One region of the Arthrobacter sp. 1088 genome, then DNA from elsewhere that is predicted to be linked to it. Evidence: riboswitches for the same ligand, from Rfam matches in the RefSeq annotation. Region 1 holds a riboswitch; each other region holds the start of a gene.
The links. A riboswitch is a leader RNA that binds a small molecule or an ion and turns the genes downstream of it on or off. The one in region 1 is predicted to bind cyclic di-AMP.

Region 1 (7,705 bases):
AACAGATGTTCGTGAATGTCACATTCAGGTCACGGGGCGTGTCATGGATGCGAGAGACAACCATCAAATTGCTCAGAGCCAGCCCATGGGATCTACGACTTCGCCGTTTACCTGGACCTCGAAGTGGAGGTGGCAGCCGGTAGATGCTCCTGTGGTGCCACTCAGCGCGACGGTATCGCCGCGGCTGACAGTCTGCCCCACCTTGACGTTGAAGGACGACAGGTGGTTGTACGTGGTCTCAAGGCCGTTGCCGTGATCAATCACAACGCGATTGCCTCCGCCGTACTCATGCCACCCGGCGAACGTGACCTTGCCTGCAGCGGCGGCGTGGACGGCGGTTCCGCACTGGGCCACGAAGTCCTGGCCACGGTGGAAGTCACCGGTGCCGCCGGTAAGGGGGCTGACGCGGTAGCCAAACGGCGATGCCGTGACCAGCTTGTCCAGAGGACTTCCCAAGGTGCCAAGTGAGGAAGCACGCTGAATGCTCCCCGCTGACTGGGCGCTCAACAGCTGCTTGAGCTTGCCGTCCGGGTCAGCGGCGGTGGCCACTGCGGCACGACTGAAATCGATTTTGGCAGAGGCTGCTGCAGAAACTTCGGGCTGGCTGCCACCGGGCACGGAGAGCGCCGCCTCGGTCTGGCCCGATTCCGACGTGGCCATGACGGGGCTTGTGGCAGGCAGACCTACAGTCAGGGCAAGTCCGGTGGCTGCAAGCGCGACACCGGCCTTCTGCCCTACACCACTGGCTGACGCGAAGTCGGCTACCTGGCGCAACGGGCTCTTACGGCGGCGCACCTGACGCGGGGTGTCGCGTGGCCGGATCTCCATTGCGGCGCGGGCTGGCCGCAGCTCAGCAGTGGGGCCGGACGCACGGCGACGGCCCCTGACGTTCTGCGATGTCAAACTCTGTTCCTCTCTGGAAAGCCTGCGAAGTTAGCTGTCGGATTCGGGTCAGAGAGTTCAAAGACCCGGTCCGCACGAAGCGCAAACGGCACACAGGTATCCCCGGAAGGACTTGCGTTAGTAGGCACTTCTGCTGCGGACTTCACCCCAAGGCTGCTTCTTTAGGCAGCCGCTTGTGGTTCCCCCGCCTCTGCCAGTAGTTGATGACACACCTGATCTGCTGGCAGAGCTCGGCTCCAGATCAGGTAACGCTTTGGTATCGGCGCTAGTAGATAACTATAGGTGATTAAAGCCCGCAGTAATAAATTCGTTATCTTTCCAAAACGACCGTGTTGCGGGTGCTCCATATCATCAGTCGCGGAAAGCCGCAGGTCATACGCGCGCCAACCACCACAAAGTGAGATCCGACACTCCCGTGGTCAGGGCAAGTCAGAGTCAGCTGACGGCGACGAAGACGTGCGCAGCGACCTCGGGAGGCAGCTCCAGTGCTCCTTCAATGCCCGGAACGCGGACGGAGATGTACTCCCCCACCCGTTCCAAGGAGACGGTTGCGCCAGGACGAATTCCGCCTTCATCGAGCTGGGTGAGGAGCTCGGGCTCAACCTGGATGGGTTCAGCAAGCCGGCTGACCACTACACGCGAATCGGCAGCGTACCCGTCCATCGCATGCAGCAGGTTCACGTCCAGGCGGGAAAGAGGCTGGTTGGCGAGGCCGCCAAGGGCTTCCAAGCCCGGAATGGGGTTGCCATATGGTGACTCTGTGGGGTGTTCCAACAACTCATAGAGCCGCCGTTCCACCCGTTCGCTCATGACGTGTTCCCAGCGACATGCTTCGTCATGAACGTACGCCCAGTCCAGGCCAATGACGTCCGCCAGGAGCCTCTCGGCAAGGCGGTGCTTCCGCATGACCTCGGTGGCCCGCTTGCGCCCGACTTCGGTCAGCTCCAGGTGGCGGTCGTTGGACACAATCACCAGGCCGTCACGCTCCATGCGTCCAATGGTCTGGGAAACCGTGGGACCCGAGTGCCGCAGACGCTCCGCGATGCGTGCGCGAAGAGCCACGATGTTCTCTTCTTCAAGCTCCAAAATGGTCCGAAGATACATCTCAGTGGTATCGATCAGATCCGTCATCCAGCTCAGCTCTCCTCGAACGCATTTCTTGCGTAATCTCCACCGTACCGCGTCCCAGCCAAGGTGGACGGTGTGCAACCGACACCTCCGGAACGTCAATCCAAGCCTAGCTTATTTGGAATTACTCTGGATAATTTTTCCCTGGGCCGGAATCCCTGTGGTGGTCCGGCATTCCACGTGGCGGACTATGACACCCGCAGATTCCTGACGGTGGGCCCGGTCAGGCAGAATGAGGGAGTCGAAGGGGCAGCCGATGCCACCTGCCCACCTCCCCCTCTCTAACCGATACCCATTGGAGCCACACGTGAGCGACAACAGCATCACTATTCCCGCCGACCTGCTGCCCAAGGACGGACGCTTCGGCGCGGGACCGTCCAAGGTCCGCCCGGAACAGGTCCAGGCCCTGTCTGCCGCATCGACCACCATTCTTGGCACGTCCCACCGTCAGGCGCCGGTCAAGAACCTGGTGGGTTCGGTCCGCGAAGGACTCAGCCAGTTCTTCCGTGCACCCGAGGGCTACGAGGTTGTCCTCGGCGTCGGCGGTTCCACTGCTTTCTGGGATGTAGCAGCTTTTGGGCTCGTTGAGAAAAAGGCCCAGCACCTTTCCTTCGGTGAATTCGGTTCCAAGTTTGCCGCGGCCACCAACAAAGCCCCCTTCCTGGATGCATCCTCCATCATCACGTCCGAGCCCGGCACGCGGCCGGTCTCCCAGGCGGAGGCCGGGGTTGACGTCTATGCCTGGCCCCAGAACGAGACTTCAACCGGTGTTGCAGCCCCTGTAAAGCGCGTCGAAGGCGCCGACGCCGGTTCGCTCGTCCTGGTGGACGCCACTTCAGCCGCCGGCGGGCTGGACGTCGACGTCGCCGAATCGGATGTCTACTACTTCGCCCCGCAGAAGAACTTCGCCTCCGATGGCGGCCTGTGGCTGGGCCTGTTCTCCCCGGCAGCGTTGGAGCGCGCGGCCCGGATCAAGGCCAGCGACCGCTGGATTCCGGACTTCCTGGACCTGCAGACCGCTATCGACAACTCCAAACTGAACCAGACGTACAACACACCTTCACTGTCCACGCTGGTGACTTTGGATGCGCAGGTGCAGTGGCTCAACAGCAATGGTGGACTGGACTTCGCCAGCAAGCGCACGGCAGACTCTGCCAGCCGCATTTACTCCTGGGCCGAGGCGTCCGAGTACGCAACACCGTTCGTCGCGAAGGCTGAGGACCGCTCCAACGTCATCGCCACGATCGACTTCGATGACTCCATCGACGCCGCGGCAATCGCCAAGATCCTGCGGGCCAACGGCGTCGTGGACACCGAGCCGTACCGCAAGCTTGGACGAAACCAGCTTCGCATTGCCACGTTCGTCGCTATCGAACCGGACGACATCTCGGCCCTGCTCGCCAGCATCGACTACGTCGTGGGCGAACTCAAGAAATAAACTGAAGAAGTAACTGTCGCGGAATTCCGCGCAAGGGCAGGAAACGGCGTCGTCAGGGTTCTTCCCGGACGGCGCCGCTGCCGTTAATCGCCAAGGCGGGCGACGTCGTCGTCATCGTCGTCGTTATCCACCACGTCAGGATCGGCGGCTTCGGCGGCAGCGTCTTCCTCGGCCTGCACGGCTTCCTCGGACACTTCCTCCACCGTCTCCTCCACCAAGGGTGTCTCGTCTTCCGGGCGGACACGCTTTGCCCACGGGACCCATTCCGGGGCAAGGATGGAATCCTCGGAGGGCAGGAGCCCCAGCTCGCTGACTGTGACGATCTTCGACCGGGAATTGCGCGTGATCACGGCATACCACTGCCACCCGCCGTATCCGGCAAGCTTGGACTCGAACAAGTGCGTGACCACGCGGTCGCCCTCGGACTTTGCGCCTACGTGGGCACCTACCTCGCCCGGGTTCGCGATAGTCTCCACCGCTTCCCGCGCGACGTCGACGGCGGCGGCCAGGAACGCATCCGGCTTGCCAGTGCGCCACACGGGGATGCCTGCCCGCGGCTTCGCTGCGACCGGCTTCCGCGCAGGGGTGTCGCTGTTTTCAGGGGCTTGCCCGTTGACAGGATTCCCCCCGGTGACAGGGACGTCGGCGGCAGAAGTGACGGCCACAGGGCTGGCCTGTGCGTCCCTTCCGGCCTGTGTATCCTGTGCGGATTCGGAAGTCATGGCGGTTCCTAGGCTTCCAGCTCGTCGGCAACCTTGCGCAGAGCCATACCGATGGCCTTGGCCTTGTTGCCTTCGGGGTACTTGCCGGAAGACAAAGTTCCGGACAGGTTATCCAGCACGGTCACGAGGTCCTGCACCAACGGCGCCAGGTCCTTGGCGTTCATCCGCTTGGCCTTGGCGATGGAGGGCGTCTTGTCCAGGACCCGAAGGCCCAATGCCTGGGCACCGCGACGGCCATCTGCCACGCCAAATTCCACACGCGTACCGGCTTTGAGCTCGGTTACGCCTGCGGGCAGTGACGTCTTGGGCAGGAATACCTCCTGGCCGTCCTCAGCCGCGAGGAATCCGAAGCCTTTTTCCTTGTCATACCACTTGACCTTGCCGGTGGGCACGTAATCAACCTTCTTCGTTCTTGCTGTGGAGACACGTCGTGCCGCCACCGCATCCGCAGGGATTTGCGGGATCGAGGGAGACAGCACGGTCCGTGTTGGTCTGTTACTTCAAGGTTATCCTGCCGGACCACCTATTCATGCTTTGCCGCCGCTTTGCGGCGCCTTTGCTTCACGCGGTGCGGCGCCTTTGCTTCACGCTTGCGGCGCCTTTGCCCATGGGCCTGGTCCGTGTGGCCCTGCTGCTAGCGTTAGGCGCATGACTTCCCCGGGTTACCGCCGCCCCCTCATGATCGTTGCCGCCATGATCGCCGTCCTGTCCTTGGCCGCAGTGGGCGCTGTCATGGCCATTGCCTTTAACAGTGGAGTTGCGCCGGTGTGGATCACGTCCACCGCCCTCTATGGGCTGCCGGTTGCCTTCATGCTTGCAGTGGTCCTGGTGTTGGACGCCATCCGTCAACGGCGCCGGCAGTAGCGAATGAAGCACCGTCAATAGCAAATCAACCGGGGCAGCTTTGCCCTGGCCACGCACGAGCGGCCCGGTGGCGGTAACGTTGGATTGATGTCCCTCATTCGCGCGCTCAGCAAGGAACTGGAAGCGCGCAGCGACAATTCGCTGCGGGCCTTGTTTGCCGCGCGACCCGACCTGATTTCTCCCATGGCCCCGGACTTCGCTGCCTTGGCAGCCCGGGCAAGTGCGCGGGTCAGCGTGCAACGGGCGTTGGAGCGGCTGACGAAGCCCGAAATGCAGGTTTTGGAAACGCTCCATCTGTGCACGAATGCCGATACCGGGCACAGTGTTTCCGCTGCCGGGCTCAAGAAGGTCATTGCCGGTTCCACTCTGTCTGCACTGGAACCGATTCTCGCAAAGCTTCAGGAGTTGGCGCTGATCCACCGGGCCGATCCTCCTGCGGCAGCAAACTCACAACCGAGTTCCCGGCAACGGTTCTACCTTCCAGTTGGAAGCCTGAAGGACGTGATCGGCATCTATCCGGCCGGCCTGGGCCGAAGCTACACAGAGCTGGTCAGGTTGCAGCCGGCTTTCGCCCAACGCGTGGTCCAGCTCGTAGCCGAGCTCCATCAGTGCGGCCTGGACATCCACCCCGCCAGCACGCCAATGGACGCGGCCTTGTCCCTGCAACGCTGGACGTCAAGTGCAGAGAATGTGCGCGCAATTCTGGCCACTGCGCCCGAAAGGACCGTCGGCTTACTGGACAAGTTCGGCAGTTGGGCCATGGGCGCGGTCCCCCAAGCTCAACGGCGGGCCTCCGTAACCCACGAAAGCCCCGACGTCGGGCCTGTTGACTGGCTGCTGGCCCGCGGCCTGTTGGTTCCATTGGACGCCGGCCACGTCGAATTGCCGCACAGTGTCGGCATAGCACTGCGCGGTGGTGCGATCATTGACGACTTCACCCTGACCCCTCCGGTTCCGGAACTGGGCCACACGAGTGCTGCCCTCCGACGCAACGCCGCGATGGGCGCCATCGCCGAGACACTACGGCTCACCAGCGAGGTGCTGTTCGCGGTTCGTGAGCAGCCATTGGCAACCCTCCGGAGCGGCGGCGTAGGCGTGCGTGAGCTGCGGCGACTCGCAGAATCCATCCGGTGCGGCGTCCACGAAACTGCCCTCCTGCTGGAGTTCTGCGCGCTGGCCGGCCTTCTGCGGCTGGACGTTGACAGTTCCACGTGGATCCAGCCGCCGTCGTTGGAATGGCTTTCCCTGCCGCGACAGGAACAGTGGCTCTGGCTGGTGAACGCCTGGTTGGCCAGCGAGCGGGCACCTTCGATGGTGGGCCAGCCCCTCCCGGGGTCGACGTCCGGTTCGCCATCCCATCCAGGTTCCGCCGGCAGCACCATCAATGCATTGTCCGCCGAGGCTCAAAGGCCCGACGCTCCAGTGGTCCGGCGCAGGATCCTGGAGATCCTCAATGAACTGACCGCTGAGGCGGCCGCTCCGGATGGCAAAGCGCCTGTCCTTGACGCGCGCGCGGTGCTGCAACGCGCGGAATGGACGCAGCCCCGCATGTCCCGCCGGTTCAGCTCCCTGGTGAGGGGGATCCTGGAAGAAGCCACTTTGTTGGGCTTGATGGGCTCCGGGGCCTTCACACAGTTGGGGTCTGCCATCGCGCTCGGCCATCCGGAGGAGGCAATGACCCTCCTCGGTGAACACCTGCCAGCCGCGGTCAACCACATCCTCCTGCAGGCGGACCTCACAGCCGTGGCACCCGGTTATCTCGCGCCCGAACTCAGCGAAACGCTGCTGCTCATGGCCGACGCCGAGGGCCAGGGCCCGGCGTCGATCTACCGTTTTTCCACGGCAACCATCCGCAGGGCCCTCGACGCCGGGCAGGATGCGGAATCGCTGTTGACGTTCCTCCGGGAGCATTCAGCCACGGACGTACCGCAACCGCTCGAGTACCTGGTGCAGGACACAGCATCCCGACACGGACGTTTGCGGATCGGTTCCAGTGCCAGCTTCATCCAAAGCGACGACGAATCCGCCATCACTGACCTGTTGCAGGAGGCCCGCACGTCTGCACTGAGCCTGGTTCGGATCGCCCCCACCGTCCTGACGTCCTCTGCCAGCCCCAAGGAGACTGCACGTGTGCTGCGCGAGCTGGGACTTTCGCCTGCCGTCCAGGACGCGGAACCCGCCGTCGTGCGCTTTAAGCGGACAGCGGCAGTGCCGGGCAGTGCGCGTCCGGTCTATACGGCACCGCGGACGGCCCCACCGGACGACGACGTCGAAGCCCAGCTTTCGGTCTTGCGGCAGCACCGTGGCGTCCCGGCTGATGCGACAGGCGAAGCCTCCACACAGCTCGGCCTGGAAACGCTGCAGAAGGCCATCCGCCTCAAACAGGCGGTCACCATGAACGTGGTGGACAGCCTGGGAAATGCGAACATCGAAACCGTGGTCCCTGTCTCCGTCTCCGGTGGCCGCGTCCGGGTCTTCGATCCCGGCAAGGAAACTGAGCGTGTACTGTCCATCCACCGGATCATCGATGTAGAACCAGCAGGAGAGCTGCGCAAGTGAGGATGCAAGAGTGACCGACGGTCCACTGATCGTACAAAGCGACAAAACCATTCTGTTGGAAGTCGACCACGAGCTCGCCACGGAAGCCAGG
Region 2 (7,705 bases), on a different contig from region 1:
TCTATGAACGGCCTGGGTCCTGTGGCTGAGTTCGCTGCTTCCCTCTTCGAACAGATCGCCCCTGGCCGGCTTTGGCTCGCCATGACCGGAATTGAGGAGTTCCGGTTCAAACAAGTCCGGAGCGAAGCGGTCAGGATTGAATTTTGCCTCGAACAATTCAAGCAAGGCATGCGTGGCCAGGGCGTTCCCGCGGAGTGTGTCAGCGATGAAGCCATAGGAGTTGGTGCTCCCGAGTTGGCGGAGATACTTGGCATACGCGCGCAGGATGGCAACCCGCCGCCAGTCGATCCCCTCCTTGATGACCAACGCGTCCAAAGCATCTGACTCGGCGTCACCGCGCATCGCGGCACAGAACGCAGCGGCCAGCAGATCGCCCGTGCCTACAGGGTCAAGCCCGCGCGGATACTTCAGGCCGAGGTCGTAAAGGAAGAACTGCCGCCCGTCGGCACGATGAACGTCGAAAGGCCGCTGGTCCAGGACCTTCAAGCCCAGGTTATGGAAGAAAGGAAGGATCTCGGTCAGGCTCTGCGGGCGCGTTAAGTAGAGCCGGATCCGGGCATCCTCACTGAGGACTGCCGTACCGGGACGTTGGTAAACGGTGAGGAGGGGATCTGCTTCGTCCACAGAACCCGGCTCTGCCGGAAAACTTTCGAACCTGGCAATATCCTCAACTGCGTCCTCCACCTCATAATCGGCCTTGTAGCTGGCCGGAAACGCGGCTGCCCACTGCCTGGACAACCTGGCCGCCTCTTGCCGCGGATACCTCGTTTGGAGGGCCTCGTCCAGGCCTTGCGCCCAGGACCTCGTAGCGGCGATGATCCTCTGCTCGAGGGCTGCCGCATCCACCACCGCCGGAGCACCTTCGTGCCGTGAGGGGTCCTGTGGCAAAAGGATCCGGAAGAACACGCGAGCCATGGCGGATTCGCCCAACCGAAGCTCGAACTCTATGGCATCCGAGCCAAAGGCCTCGCGCAACTCGCGCTCGATGTTGAGCCTGACGGCCGTGCTGTACCTGTACCTGGGGAGGAAAACCAGTGCTGTCATGAACCGGCCGAAGGAGTCAGGACGAAGAAAGAGCCGGGTGCTATGGCGTTCCTGGAGCCGGAGGATCTCGCGCGCACGGATGGCCAGCTGCCCGGCATCAACATGGAACAGTTCGTCCCGCGGATACGCCTCCAACACCGCAAGGAGCTCCTTGGCGTGATGTGACGACGCCGGGTAGCCGAAGGCCCGCAGCACTTCCTGCACTGTGTCCCGGATGACCGGGATCTGCTGGGCCGGGCGGGCTGTTGAACTGGGGGAGAAGAGGCCAACAAAAGTGCACGCGCTGGTGTTGGCGCCGTTCCCGTCCGCTGTGGCAATGCTGATCTCGTCGAGGTAGGCACGGCGAAGAACCGTCGAGCGAAGCGTGGATTTGGTGAGCGTAAGCACCTGGCCGGAAACCTCGCCCGGCGCCGCAGGACCGGCCGCATCACGGAGGAGTCCGAGCCCGCGGCGCCCGCGGAATCCCAGGAACACAAAGTTCCCGTCGTCCAGCCACCGCAGCAGCTCCTGCGCTTCACCCGCCGTCCGGTCTTTTGCCGCAGACCCCTCCAGTGCACCGATTTCGTGCAGCAGTTCCTCGTGGATGGCATCGGCGTCCTCGGCCGCTGCCCGGACATCACCCAGGACCTTGTTCAACCTGCCCACCAGCAGCTCCGCGCTCGCGTTGTCCGGAATCCGCGGGATCTCGATCGCTATCCACGCCTCCGTGAGCCGTCCGCCGTCGTTCCCGTCCGTCGAAGGTGCCGGCGTCGCCCGCGCATGATCTTCGGAACGTTCGACGCCGGTGGGCAGCCCCGCGCGGTGGGGCCCCCTGCCGATATCGATCAGGCGGTGGGTGGCGGGGTCCCGCGTGACGCTGAAAGTCGGGTGGACCAGAAGCCGGATGGAAGCGGTGTCACGAGAGATCTCGGCCGTGACGGAGGGAAGGAGATAGGGCATGTCGTCCGTGACGATTGCCACCAGGCTGGTATCTGTTTCGTTCAGGACCCCGATGACTGCTTGTCCAGTCTCACGGCGTTCTGCCAACGAGCGGTGATAGCGGGCCCGTTCCAACAAAGTTTCAGGTGTGTAGCTGCGGACGTCGTCGTCCGTGACGTGCTCGTAGTAGTCGGTCAGGAATCCGTCCGCCGGCTCCGTAATTGGTGCCATGTCGCTGCGCCTCCGCTGCGCAAAGGAGCGGCCGTGCTGCTGCGGTCGGCAAAGTCCATGCGCCTCATTTCATGATCGCTTAAATCCCGCGAGATGACAGTTGATGACAGTGTTTGGGCAAGACATTGGCATTAACTGCCATCTCGCGGAGGCCCGGCTACCGAAAAGCTGCGGAACGTTGCCCTTGGTGACGCCCTCGCCTCGCCAGCCACGAAACGCCCGCGGCCACCACGAGGGTGAGAATGGCGGCAGCTGCGTGGGTGTAGAGCATCAGGTCAGCAGCATGCAGTTCCCCTGAAGCCGGCTGACCGTCCACAGGAACCGCCACGGGTTGCTGGGGCTGCCCGTGCAGATGGTCAAGGAACCCGACCCCGGAAAATGAACCCCCCAAAGCTTCGAAACCGAAGAACAGCAATTGCTGTGCCACTCCGGACAGCAGCAGCAACAGGACGGGCCCATGGATCCATCGGGCAACCAGCTGCGCGGCCAAGGCAGAGAGGGCAACGAAGCCCAGAAGAACGGGCATCGCCGGGGCGCCCCCACCGGAAACGACGTGTGCGGCAAGGCCCAAAGCGACCGCAACGGGTCCTGCCACCCAGGCCCACTTGTCCTGCACAGGAGTTGCGCCCATCGCCGTCCTTCCCTTCCCCTCAGGCTAAACGCAGGACAGGGACCGGGAACAGGCCTCTATGCCAACAGCGTGTTTACCAGCCTTGCTGCCACTTTCGCGGTTCGTCCATCAATATCGAACTCCGGGTTCAATTCGGCAACGTCCAGGTGCAACAGCGTCCCGCTTGCCGCTACCTGACGGCAAACGGCACTGATCACGGACAGCGGCACCCCAAACGCGGCGGGGGCACTGACGCCGGGCGCCACCGAAGCAGGCAGGACGTCCAGGTCGATCGTCAAGTACAGCACATCGATTCCAGCCACGAAATCGGCTACGAACGTCTCGACGCGCTCCGCGGAACAGTCCTCGTCCAGCAAGTACTTCACGCCCAGGCGGTCAGCGGTGTCAAAGAGCGTGCGCGTGTTGTTGGGCTCCGAGATTCCGACGACGGCGTACCTCAGTTCGCGTCCAGCGGCGGTTTCTTCCTGCGCCATCTGCAGGAATGGAGTCCCGGAGCTCGGGGTCGGCTCGTCGCGCAGGTCAAAGTGGGCATCCAGGTTCAAGACACCCAAGCGCTTTCCACTGCGCACGGCATTGGATCCGGCAACGCCCAGGTAGCTGGCAAATGCCGTCTCGTGGCCGCCGCCCAGCATCACGGTGAGGTTTCCGGCGTCGAGCAGTTCCGAGACGGCGCGTCCGGCGCGCTGCTGGCCTTCTTCCAGTGAGTCGTCCTCCACAACTACGTCGCCGGCGTCGAACACGTCACGGTCCAGGTGGAAAGCCAGGGGAGCCAGCGCCGAGCGGATGGCGGCCGGAGCCGCGGAGGCACCCGCACGGCCCTTGTTGCGCCGCACTCCGGCGTCGCTGCAGAAACCCAGCACGACGGCGGGACGCGAGGCGCCGGGAATGGCCGGGGAAGTAAGGGGTTGGATGGCCTGCCACCAGCGGCGATGTTCGTCGCCGTCGCCGTCAAAGCGGCCGGTCCATGGTGTGGGAAGGACGTCTACGGAAGGGTTGGTGCTGGTGTTTGGAGCCATGCTTTAAGCACACCCCACCAGCGGGCCAAAAAACAGCTGCAGCGCGCTGCAGTGTCCGGGATGCCGGACATCGCTACTTGACGCCCAACAACTCCTCCACAGTTCCGATGCCAAAGAACAGCAGGAACGCAGCCGCCACTGCCCACATCAGGGGGTGGACTTCACGGGCACGGCCCTGGAAAGTGCGGATCAGGACGTAGGAGATGAAGCCTGCGCCCAGGCCGTTGGCAATGGAGTACGTGAATGGCATCAGGGCGATAGTCAGGAAGGCGGGAATGCCAACGCCCCAGTCCTGCCAGTCGATCTTGCCAACCTGGGACACCATCATGAAGCCCACCACCACAAGCGCAGGAGCCACGGCTTCGAACGGGACCAGGTTGATGAGCGGCGTGAAGAACATTGCCACCAGGAAGAGCAGGCCCGTGACAATGGAGGCGAGACCGGTCCGGGCGCCCTCGCCAATGCCCGCGCCCGATTCAACGAAGATCTGGTTGGACGAAACGGAGGCACCGCCACCGACGATTGCGCCCAGGGCATCGACCTGCAGGACGCGGTCCACATTGGGAATGTTTCCGTGTTCGTCCACGGTCCCTGCCTCGTTGGCCAGGCCCACCATAGTGCCCATGGCGTCGAAGAAGATGCTGAGGAGGATCACGAACGCCAACAGCGCAGCAGCCACGAAACCGAGGTGTTCAAAAGCTCCGAAGGGGTTGGCTTTGCCGATCAGGGAGAGGTCAGGGGCGCCCCATTCGGAAAGCGTCGGCGCCACCAGTGACCAGCCGCGGGGATTGACGTTCTTACCGTCGAAGCTGGGACCAATGTGAAGCGTGAATTCGAGTATGGCGGCCAGGGCGGTGGACACCACGATGCCGATCAGGATTGCCCCGCGGACCTTTCGCACCACCAACGCAATGGTCAGGACCAGGCCGACAGCGAACACCAACGTCGGCCAGCCCATCAGCTTGCCATCCACGCCAAGGCCCAGCGGGACCGTGGTGCCGGCGGCATCCGGAATGCGTCGGACAAAACCAGCGTTGACCAGCCCGATCAAGGCGATGAACAGGCCAATGCCCACCACGATTGCCGTCTTGAGCGCTTCCGGGACGGCCCTGAAAACGGCCGTGCGGAATCCGGTGAGTACCAGGATGAGCATGGTGACACCCGAAAGCACCACCAGCCCCATCATGTCCGGCCAGGTCAGTTCAGGGTGGGAGGCAACCGTTACGGCGACGAATGCGTTCACTCCCAGGCCCGTTGCCACGGCGAAGGGGTGCTTGGCCCAAGCGCCCATGAGGATCGTGAGGATGCCCGCAACGAAAGCAGTGGTTGCCGCTACGGCCGTGAAGCCGAGCGATGCTCCGCTCGAGTCTGCCCCGGAGAGGATCAGCGGGTTCAGCACCACGATGTAGCTCATGGCGAAGAAGGTCGCGAAGCCGCCGCGGATTTCGCGCGAGTATGTGGACCCGCGCTCGGAGATCTTGAAGTAGCGGTCGATTGCAGAACCTTGTTTAAGCATGAAGGTCTCCGGTGATCGGGGGAGTTTGCTCTCAAATCCTATGCCCGCCAATGTGGGGTGCTGGAACGATTCGCCTAGTCTGTAAGGAAGCCAACACTAGGAGAAACCGCCCCATGCGTACCATCCGCCCGCTTCTGGCCGCCGTCGTAGCCGCTCTTGCTTTCGCTTCCGCGTTGCTGCTTGGAGCTGCTCCGGCCTCCGCGCACGACGTCGCCGAATCAACAACCCCGGCCAACGGTGCCAGGGTGGCTGAAGTGCCGGCGTCGGTATCCATCACGTTCAACAACCAGCCACTGGCCATCGGTTCCGGCGTGACCGTCACCGCCGGGGGCGAAAACTGGGCAGATGGCGCAGTGGAAATCATCGACAACAGGGCTGTCCAGAAGCTGCGTCAGGGCGCTCCAGCCGGCGAATACACCGTGGTGTGGCGTGTGGTCAGTTCAGACTCCCACCCGATCGAGGGAACCTTCAAGTTCACAGTTTCCGGGACAAGCACGACGACGGCGAGCGGCTCGGCAGGTGCCTCCTCCCCGGCTCCGGCGGCTGTTCCGACGGCGGGCACAGCGGCCCCCGGTACGGAAAATACTGAGCCGGCTCCGGCAGCTTCCCAGCCCTTCCCCTGGAGCATCGTTGGCCTCGCTGTGGTGGCGATCGGTCTGGTGATCTTCCTCGCTGTTACAGCCCGGAAGAAGCTAGCGGCCCCCAACGACCCGGATGGCGAAAATTCCCCGGAATAGCGGGGTTTTCTACATACTTGCGAAGATCTCGAAACGGTTACTGCGACACGCCAAAAACGAACTGCTCGTTACGTAAATGTGACTTTGGGGTGATCTTCCCGTACGGTTGTACCTGTGCCTGTTCCACGTAACAGGCATTCCGGTCTGATTGCCTAGCTCTGCCGCAGTCCGGAATCCGTTCGCAGACAAACCTACGGCAGAGACGGGGAACCCATTTTGGCCCGCTTTCAGAGCGCGCCTTGGGGTGAAGTCACGAAGCTTCCGCTGCACAGCGGGGGATAGTGGCCGGGTGACTCCCATCCGAATCCGACAGCTAACCTCGCAGGCATCGGGAGAGGCTCTTTCATGTCTTCACGCATTCTTCGCGGCCGTCGTAAGGCGGACAGCGTACGTCCTAATCCGTTCATCTCCATCTCCAAGGCTGTTGCCAGCAACGCATCCGGCGCAGGTCGCCAAGCCGCTGTCATCGCAGCAGCTTCAGGCCTGGTCCTCACGGGCTCCATCGCTGCCCACGCAGCAGAGACCCCTGTTCAGCGCGACTCCAGCCCCGCTACTGTCGCCGAGACCGTTACCGAGGGTCCCACCAAGGTTGTTACGGCCGCATCGACGGCCACCATCAACTTCGAGCGCCCCGCGGTTGCTTCCGTAGCGGCTCCCGTCATTGAAAAGCCGGCTCCTGTTGCTCCGGCTCCGGCGGCCAAGAAGGCGCCCGCAGCGGCTACCGTCCAGGCCGCTGCAACTACTACGGCTACCGCCCCAGTGGCATCCGCGCCTGCTGCAGCTCCGGCTGTTGGTGGCATCAACGCTGCCATGGTCGCCTCGGCTTACGCCCAGATCGGCATCATGCAGGATTGCACCGCGATGGTGGAACGGGCCCTCGGCTCTGCCGGCATCCCGGTTGGCGACCTCGCACCCATGCAGTTCCTGAACTACGGCAAGGTTGTCAGCGACCCCCAGCCCGGTGACATGATCGTCCAGTCCGGCCACGTAGCCATCTACATCGGCAACGGCCAGGCCATCAGCGGTGGCATCAACGGCAACCAGACGGGCATCCACCCGATCAGCTGGCTCACCGCAACCGGCCCCATCACGTACGTACGCGCTGGCGCCTAAGCTTCACGCTCCAACTCAAAGGCCGGTGCTTTCGAGGACAAATGTCTTCGGAGGCGCCGGCCTTTTGGGTTAATTTTTGTTCTTTTTAGGAACATGCTTTGGTTGGCTCGATCGTTTCAAGGCCAGGGTTCTCCGCCAGGTTTCTACGCGCAGGGTTCCAGGTAAAGGCTCCAGGCCAGGTTCTAGGCGAGGGCGATGCCCGGCCCGGCGGGGAGGGCCACCTTGGATGAGATCGCTTGCCCCACTGCCTTGGCTTGCCGTAGTACTTCCTTGGGCGTGGGTGTAATAAGTTCCCCAACGCCCACCAAGTGCATCCCGACTGCACGCATGGCTGCCACGAAGTTCTGGCCTATGGCGATTCCCAGATCGGCAAGCATTCGGCGCAGCTGGCTCTGGGCGCAGCGCGTCACCACGATGTGGTCTGCCAGGAGAACCCCGCTGGCTGTATGCACGGCCCATTGACGTGGGGTGGATTCGAGGGGGCCATAGACGCTCATCC
Region 3 (7,705 bases), on a different contig from region 1:
CGCACAGAACGTCTTCCTTTTTGCTTCTCCCTACGGACGCGGGATGACAATGGCCCGGGATGTCATCCTCTGTACAACAGTCCTGTGCATCGGGGCGTTGGTTATGGTTGCGTGGCTGCTTGGATAGAAGCGATCGAGGCCGGGAAAAAGCGACACACGAAACAAAAGAGGCAGGCACCCGGGTGGAGCAGTTCAGGGTCGGGTGCCCGCCTCGTCTTGTTGTCTTGATTCCGGTTGCTGTGATTCCTTAGGCCCGGCGCAACCGTTGGCAGCTCCAGCGGCCCATCCGATTGCGGAAGGTGGCAGTGCGGCTGCTGCTGCAGTACCGGCCATGCCATCCGACGTGCGCGCTGGTCCTGGGAAGCCGCGTGCTCATTTCAAGATCCCTGTGGCGCCGTCAAGTATGCCGTCCAGGTCCAGGGGTGAATCGCTGGACGGAGTTGTGGTGCTGGGACTGCCGGTCGGCTTTGGCTTTGGCGCCGGAGCCTGTGTTGGAGTGGGTGCCGGAGTGCCGGTGGGGGTCGGCGTCGTCGTGGCAGGTGGGGTGGTGACCGTGTCCGACGGAACCGGGCTCGGGGCCGGCTGGGTTGGAACAGGAGTTGTCACGCCCGGGACGGGAACAACAGCCGGCGGGACTGCCGAAGGTACCCAAACAGGATCCGCGAGTGAAACTTGCGGAGTCGGAAGGGACGACGACGGCGCCTGGTCGGGTGCCTCTCCTGACGACTGCGTTGCTACGGTTGCCGGCTTTCCGGCCTCGCTGGTGGCCGACGACGCTGAGGCGCTGGCGTAGGACGAGCTTGGTGCAGGGGTAGCCGAAGTTGATTGCCTGCTGTCGCTACCCGTCTTTGCGTCGCTTGCTTCCTGGGCCGGTGTTTCCTGCCCGAAGAAGGGAAGCTCGAAGGCCTGGCTCATGGTGCCAACGGTCAATACCAAGCCCAAGGCCCCAGCGACGACTGCCATGCGCTGGCCCATTGTTTTGACCGAGGCGGCCTTGGTGAGCACGGCGTGTGGTTCATGGCTGAAGGATGATCCACCCAGTGATGAAGCTCCCAGTGATGAAGCTCCGAAGGCAGGGGCGCCGCCAGCCGGGGTTTCGCCAGCAGTTGCCGCCTTACGGGCCGTACCGCTCCCCGATTCCTGGGCGCGAAGGGCCTTTCGGCTTGCGAGACCAGAGGCGGCGGTCGCGGCTGCGGCGAGCTGTGCGGGGCTCTTAGCCTGAACGATTGGGATGGCAGCGGTGGCAGGTTCGGGATTCGCTGCGGGTTCGGGCGCGACGGGTTCGGGCGCCTGAACGGTCGGGATGGCAGCGGTGGCAGGTTCGGGATTCGCTGCGGGTTCGGGCGCGACGGGTTCGGGCGCCTGAACAGCTGGAATCGCAGCAGTTGCCGGCTCAACGGGAGCAGGGTCCGCCGGAGCAGAGTCCGCTGTTGCAGAATCCGCTGGTGCTGTTTCTGCTGGAGCAGTTTCAGTGGGGACTGTCTCAGCAGAAATAGCTGCCTGGGCTGCCCGTTCACGCTCTGCCGCCCGAGCGGCCGCGCGCGTGGTGGGTGCCGCCGTTTGGGGATTGGAAGCAGAAGCGGGAATAGAAGCAGTGGCGGGTTCCGGCGTCGCGCCTGCTAAACCTGCTTCTGCTTCCGGCGTGCTGGTGGAGGATCCGCTGGGTTGGGCCCGACGGCGTCCGGTTGGCTGGGTACGCTCGCGCGCTATTTGGGCGCGGCGCGGCTGGTCCATGGTTGGGGACATGGTGGTTGCCTCTCAACGCCTGCGAGGTTAGCTGTCGGGTTCGGACGAGGCCGTCCGGCCGCACATGGCGGCTTCACCCCAAGGGCCTAGGAAAAAATCAGGCCCGGGAACTCTGGGTCCCCCGTCTCTGCCGCGGGTCTGGCGGATTCCGGTTTGCGGCAGAGCTCGGCGTCAACCCGGAAGCGGCCCAGCGGAGATGAGGGTCGCTCTTCGAAGGTACATGAGCGGCATAGTAAAGTCACATTAATGTAACGGGCGGGACGCCTTCCGGCGCGAAGGTCCGTTAGGACTTAGGCTCCGGGGCCGGAGCCGGGGCTGGCAGCTCGTGCTGGATCCTTTGGACTTGGTGTGCGTAATGGGTCTCGGGTCGAAAAATTTCGTCCGCCACACCAAGCATCCCACCCGTGGCGCCGCGCCGGACTTTACCCTTGCTGTTCTGGCGCAAGACCCAGAACCAAAGGGCCGCAATGAGGGCAGGTGCTGCCAGCACTGCCACTAGTACGGCCAAGATATCCATGGCCCAAGACTAGCTTCCGCCGCGGGCGGCAGGTAGAACATAGTCGTATGGACCTCCCAGTGATGCCGCCCATTTCGCCCATGCTTGCCAAGTCCGTTCCTTCGATCCCTGATGTGGGCCATTTTGAGCCAAAGTGGGACGGGTTCAGGACCATCGTTTTCAAAGATGGCGATGAGATCATCCTGGGTAGCCGAAACGAACGTCCCATGACACGGTATTTCCCTGAGCTGGTGGAAGCCCTTCGGAAGAATCTCCCGGACAAATGCGTGATCGACGGCGAGATCGTCCTGATAACTGGGAACAGGCTCGACTTCGAGGGTCTTCAGCAGCGCATCCATCCCGCCGACAGCCGTGTGCGGATGCTGGCCGAAAGCACCCCGTCCTCCTTCATCGGATTCGACATCCTCGCGCTGGGAGACGAGAACCTTATGGACAAGCCGTTTTCCGAGCGTCGCGCCGCCTTGGAGAAGGCACTGGCCAAGGCTGAGGCGCCCGTTTACGTAACACCGGCGGTGACGGAACTCGATCAAGCACAGGAGTGGTTCGTGCAGCTCGAGGGCGCCGGGCTTGACGGCATACTTTCCAAACCGCTCGAGGGGACGTATCAACCGAATAAGCGCGTCATGTTCAAAACCAAGCATGAACGGACCGCGGACTGCGTGGTGGCCGGATTCCGCTGGCATAAAACGGGAAAGGTTGTCGGGTCGATGCTGCTTGGGCTGTATAACGACGCCGGCCAGCTGCAGCACGTTGGGGTGGTGGCTTCATTTCCCATGGCCAAGCGCGAAAGCCTGGTGGCTGAACTTGAGCCATACCAGACGGAGTTCAGCGAACATCCTTGGGGTCAGTGGGCCGACCAAGGAGATGCCGCCGCTACTGGTTCCCGGATGCCGGGCGCGCAAAGCCGGTGGAGCGGCGGCAAGGACTTCTCCTTTGTTCCCCTTCGGCCCGAGCTCGTCATCGAGGTTGCCTATGACTACATGGAAGGCGACCGGTTCCGGCACACCACCCAGTTTCGTCGATGGCGGCCGGACCGGACTCCGGAGAGCTGTACCTATTCGCAGCTGGAGGAGCCGGCTGACTATGACCTCGGGGAGATACTGAGGCTGCCGTAACCGGAGTTGCCCCCGCTAATACGTTGCTGGACCGCTAATACGTTGCTGGACCGCTCATACGTTGCTGGCCAGCGACGGGACAGCGGCTTGGGGACGAGCTACTCTTCGTGTCCTTGGTCGCTGCTCATGCTGCCCTCCGCGGGTGGGGTTTCGCCCGGCGGTACGCCGCCTCCAGGCTCAAGTCCCGTGACGTTGCCGTCCAGGGGATCGGGGTTGGCGGAAGCTGCTGGATCGTCGTCCTGGTCCTGGCGCATGTCGGGATCCGTGTGGACATCGTCGGTGTCGCCGGCAGTGACGCCAGCGGTGTCGCCTGTTGTGTCGGCTGGCTCGGCGTCGCCGGAAACTCCGAAGGTCCGGGGATCGTCCTCAGGGTCATAGCTGGTCATGGTCACCCTTCCTAAGCAAACTTACTATTGTGCTTGCCCGGCCAGCCTAGTCTCCAGATCGCAAACCCAACAAGGGGCACGCACGCCGGGTTCCGCCGTCGTACATCGGTGCTTGCATCAGTGCCTAACTCTGGCGGGAGGTGGCAGCGACGAAGCTTATGATGGCGTCCGCAACAGCTTTCGGCCGCATGTGCTGGGCGACGTGTCCAACTCCGGGGATTTCAACGAGGCGCCCTTGGGGCACCGCCCGGGAGAGCTTAAGCGCCCACTCCGGCCCGGCCACATGATCGCGGCTCCCTCGAAGGACCAGCACGGGAGTCCGGACTTTGGCCAACTGCTTTTCGGTCGGGTACTTCATCATTACGGGCAACTCGGTGAGGTACCAGCGGGGCCCGCATTGCAGGTAGTCCGTGATAACGATCCAGTTGGACGATGGGCTTTCGCGGAGAAGGCCATCCAGGAACAAGGCCAGCGACTGCCGCCCCACATTCTTGTGGCGTGAGTCCACCACGGGACCCATGAGGACAAGATGCAAGGCGCGTTCAGGCGCATGGAGGGCCGCTTCAATGGCGAACTGCACGCCCATCGAGTGTCCTACCAGGATGTACGACTCGATGCCGCAGGCCTTCAGTGCTTCTGCGATGAACGCGCCGTAATCTTCCACGGACAGTTGCCGCCCGGGCTTGGGAGTACCCGCAAAACCGGGAAGGTCCAGCGAGTAGGTGGGTGCGCCCGCTGCCAGGACGCCGTGAAGGCGCGCAAGGTAGCGGTGCGAGACGCCGATGCCGTGGATAAGGATGTAAGCGGGCTGTGCGCTCCCGTGCGTCCCAGGAGGAGGCGATCCCGCCGTCCAGAGAATCCGACCACCTAGACCGCGAGCCTCGACGTCGGCAGACAGCAGCGTGCTCCGCTTGCTTCGGCGCCCCGTCAAGGCCGGGCCTGTTCCAGGAATACCGGAGCCCCGGGGCCGGTTAGCTCGTCCTCAGACACTGGCCGTCCGGAAACAGCGAGAAGCAGGGAAATGGCCGGTCCTTGAACCTCCGGGCCGTCGCCGTGCTGGAAGTCGGTGTCCGTGGCAACCAGTCGCCAGCCCGCGGCTATCTCCTTGCCGCCGCCGATCCTTGTTGTTGTCTTGACCTGGTAAGCAAGAGCCAGCGCGACCTGCCCGGCCGGATAGTTGCGTGTCATGCCAAGGGGGCGCCGGATGTCTTCGCCATGGACGAACGCTTCCACCAATCGTGTGGCAATCCCCGCCGGTGGTCCCGATGTCCGGGACACTACAGCGCGCAGCGCCGTCAGTGTGCCGCCGGGATCCTTGGCCTTCTCGCGTTCCACCCCCACGGCGTTGTCGCGGTCGAAGTCGAAGCGGGCTTCAATCATTCGCTTGAGGAAGCCCAAACGGGTGGTCTTTGCGCTGTCCACAACGTGCGCCAGTACGTCATGGATGTCCCAGCCCGGGCAAAGTGAAGGCGTCTCCCAGAGTGGCTCGGGGAGCGGTTCCAGATCCTGGATCAGCGCACGACGTTCATCGTGCACGGCGGGCCAAGCGACGGAGCGGGAAGTCGAAGCCATACCGCTATTGAAACAGCCCTGGTTCGGGTTTGGGGCTCTTCGACCCGCCCGCATGCTAATCCCGTGTGGCGTCGTCCGATTCGGCGGGGTCGCCGGCGGCGCGCGAAGCGTCGGGGGCGGCGGCAGCGTCAGCCGCGTCCCGGCGTCGGGCGATCTTGGATTCTGTCCACATGGCGACCGCCACGAACGCGACGCACGCAAACATGAAGGTGGCTACGAAGTTCAATCCCATGGCCGATCCCAAGGGTGCGGCAAGGGCCATTGCGGCCACCCCGGCCACGATATGCCACCCTTTGAAATTGCCCACCAAACAAGCGTAACCCCGGGGTAATCAGGTGCTGGCCCGTTGGCTGGGATCGTTGCTTGATCCTTATCACTCCGACGCTTTTAGTCGCTGCGTGCGTCATTTCCGGCGTCATCGCGGCCGTTGTCTTCGCCCTTATCTCCCACGGAGGTCTCGGCCTGCTTGCGCTTCTGGGTTTCAAGCCACTCCATGATCGCAGCCTGGCGGATTCGCCGGTGCGTGCCGCGGTACTCAACGGGGATTTCTCCGCGGTCGGTCATATTGCGCAGGTAGGTGTGTGAGATGCCTGCGAGCTCCGCGGCCTGGGAGGTCGTGAGCATTTCCTCCACGCTGCTGACCGTGACGGTTTCGCCGCGGCCCAGCCTCGCAAGAAGATCGACGACGGCGTCCCTCGCCTGGTCGGGGAGGCGGTGGACTGTGCCATCGACGAACACGGTGATGTCGTTGCTGTCCTGGAGGGAACGTGCCAGGTTCCGGGCGTCGTCGGCCGGGAGGCCAGCTGTTACGCGGGGAGCTATCAATGCCATGGCAGAAGCCTAGCGCGGTGCCGACTTTGTGGCTGCGGGGGACGGGCTGGTGGCTGCGCTGGACGAGGGGGCTAGCCCGATTCGATGCTTCGCTGTGTGCAAGACGGTAGGAGTCGTCTTCTGCGCAGCGAGTCGTCGAATCGGGCGGAGGCCCCGCAAAAGAAACCCGTTGACAGGAAGTAGGTAACGCGCGTAACCTAAATCACACGTTCCAAGTAACGCGCGTTACCAACATTCGCATTACCAACAGGCATCAGAACCAGGACCCGGAGCATTCAATGGCGAAAAGCACCACCCCCAACAAAGCCGCGGCTGTGCGGCAGCGGGGAGTCACCATGAATGACGTCGCCAAGCATGCCGGCGTCTCCCGGACCGCAGTCTCGTTCGTGCTGAGCAACCGCGAAAATGCCAGCATCTCCGAGGAAACCCGCACCCGTATCAACGATGCCGTGCAGGCGCTGGGCTACCGCCCGAACGCCGGAGCACGTGCGCTGGCATCCCAGCGCAGTGATTGGTACGGGATCGTCACCGAGATCGTGACGGCACCGTTCGCCGTCGACATCATCAAAGGAGCCCAGGACCAGGCATGGATTGATCGCCGGTTCCTGCTCATCGCGCCCTCCGACCAGGCCGATGCCGTAGGACCCAACCAGGGCTTGGAAGATGCCGCCATTGAAAAGCTGCTGGAACAACGAGTGGAAGGACTTCTCTACGCAGCCACTTTTCACCGGGGCGTGCACGTTCCGCAGAGTGCCAACGAAGTACCAACCGTGCTGATCAACTGCTACGACGCGGACGGAAAACTGCCCTCGATCGTCCCTGACGAGCGTGCGGGTGGCAGGGTCGCCGTCGAGCGCTTGCTTCAAGCCGGCCACACCCGGATCGGAATCATCAACCTTGACCCGGTCATTCCCGCAGCAGTTGGGCGATTGGAAGGTGCCCGCGAAGCACTGGCCGTCGCAGGAGTTGAGCTGGACCCGGAACTGGTGGTGTCCGGATACGCAACAGCCGACGGCGGCTACGACGCCGCCTGCCAAATCCTGGACCATTATCCGGAAAAGGACAGGCCAACCGCGCTGTTCTGCCTCAACGACCGCATGGCGATGGGCGCCTACGACGCCATCAAAGAACGGGGCCTGACCATCCCCGGAGACATCGCTGTGATCGGCTTCGACAACCAGGAGCTCATTGCGGCCTACCTAAGGCCAAAGCTGACCACCGTTGCCTTGCCGTTCCAAAAAATGGGAGCCCTGGGAGTCCAGACGCTCGCCGCTCTTACAGCAGGACAGCCGATCATTGCCGACCAGCAATTGGTCGACTGTCCGCTGCTAGAACGCTCTTCGGTCTGACCGCGAAATCAACCTCGAAGAGCAAACCCCTTACCCACCCCTTCACCTTGGACGATGAAGATAGGAAAGAGATAACCATCATGACACAACCCCGATTCCTGAGGTCTGCCCGCATCACGGCGGCCGGACTGGCGGTGGGCGCGATGCTGCTGACCGGCTGTGCCGCCACCGTCAACAAGACCGCCGGCA

Region 2: linked by a shared signal. The riboswitch ahead of J2Y41_RS14285 (NlpC/P60 family protein) and the one ahead of J2Y41_RS05440 (M23 family metallopeptidase) in region 1 are both predicted to bind cyclic di-AMP.
Region 3: linked by a shared signal. The riboswitch ahead of J2Y41_RS09265 (hypothetical protein) and the one ahead of J2Y41_RS05440 (M23 family metallopeptidase) in region 1 are both predicted to bind cyclic di-AMP.

Annotation. Positions count from the first base shown of each region.
Region 1 covers NZ_JAVDSM010000003.1:91,785-99,489, reverse strand. The annotation lists gene J2Y41_RS05440 (M23 family metallopeptidase) at 73-903, opposite strand; cyclic di-AMP (ydaO/yuaA leader) riboswitch at 908-1,149, opposite strand; gene J2Y41_RS05435 (metal-dependent transcriptional regulator) at 1,339-2,034, opposite strand; gene serC (phosphoserine transaminase) at 2,339-3,469, shown strand; gene J2Y41_RS05425 (DUF3027 domain-containing protein) at 3,553-4,191, opposite strand; gene J2Y41_RS05420 (cold-shock protein) at 4,200-4,583, opposite strand; gene J2Y41_RS05415 (hypothetical protein) at 4,840-5,055, shown strand; gene J2Y41_RS05410 (helicase-associated domain-containing protein) at 5,143-7,614, shown strand; gene J2Y41_RS05405 (DNA repair helicase XPB) at 7,625-7,705, shown strand, end outside.
Region 2 covers NZ_JAVDSM010000008.1:130,852-138,556, forward strand. The annotation lists gene J2Y41_RS14260 (NAD-glutamate dehydrogenase) at 1-2,193, opposite strand, end outside; gene J2Y41_RS14265 (hypothetical protein) at 2,351-2,824, opposite strand; gene hutG (formimidoylglutamase) at 2,881-3,840, opposite strand; gene J2Y41_RS14275 (NCS2 family permease) at 3,914-5,356, opposite strand; gene J2Y41_RS14280 (copper resistance protein CopC) at 5,470-6,093, shown strand; cyclic di-AMP (ydaO/yuaA leader) riboswitch at 6,243-6,435, shown strand; gene J2Y41_RS14285 (NlpC/P60 family protein) at 6,439-7,206, shown strand; gene J2Y41_RS14290 (FAD-binding protein) at 7,389-7,705, opposite strand, start outside.
Region 3 covers NZ_JAVDSM010000005.1:123,034-130,738, reverse strand. The annotation lists gene J2Y41_RS09270 (AEC family transporter) at 1-127, shown strand, start outside; gene J2Y41_RS09265 (hypothetical protein) at 373-1,746, opposite strand; cyclic di-AMP (ydaO/yuaA leader) riboswitch at 1,749-1,900, opposite strand; gene J2Y41_RS09260 (hypothetical protein) at 2,030-2,263, opposite strand; gene J2Y41_RS09255 (ATP-dependent DNA ligase) at 2,311-3,378, shown strand; gene J2Y41_RS09250 (DUF6480 family protein) at 3,477-3,764, opposite strand; gene J2Y41_RS09245 (alpha/beta hydrolase) at 3,889-4,695, opposite strand; gene J2Y41_RS09240 (maleylpyruvate isomerase family mycothiol-dependent enzyme) at 4,692-5,336, opposite strand; gene J2Y41_RS09235 (hypothetical protein) at 5,392-5,643, opposite strand; gene J2Y41_RS09230 (helix-turn-helix domain-containing protein) at 5,724-6,167, opposite strand; gene J2Y41_RS09225 (LacI family DNA-binding transcriptional regulator) at 6,446-7,516, shown strand; gene J2Y41_RS09220 (ABC transporter substrate-binding protein) at 7,597-7,705, shown strand, end outside.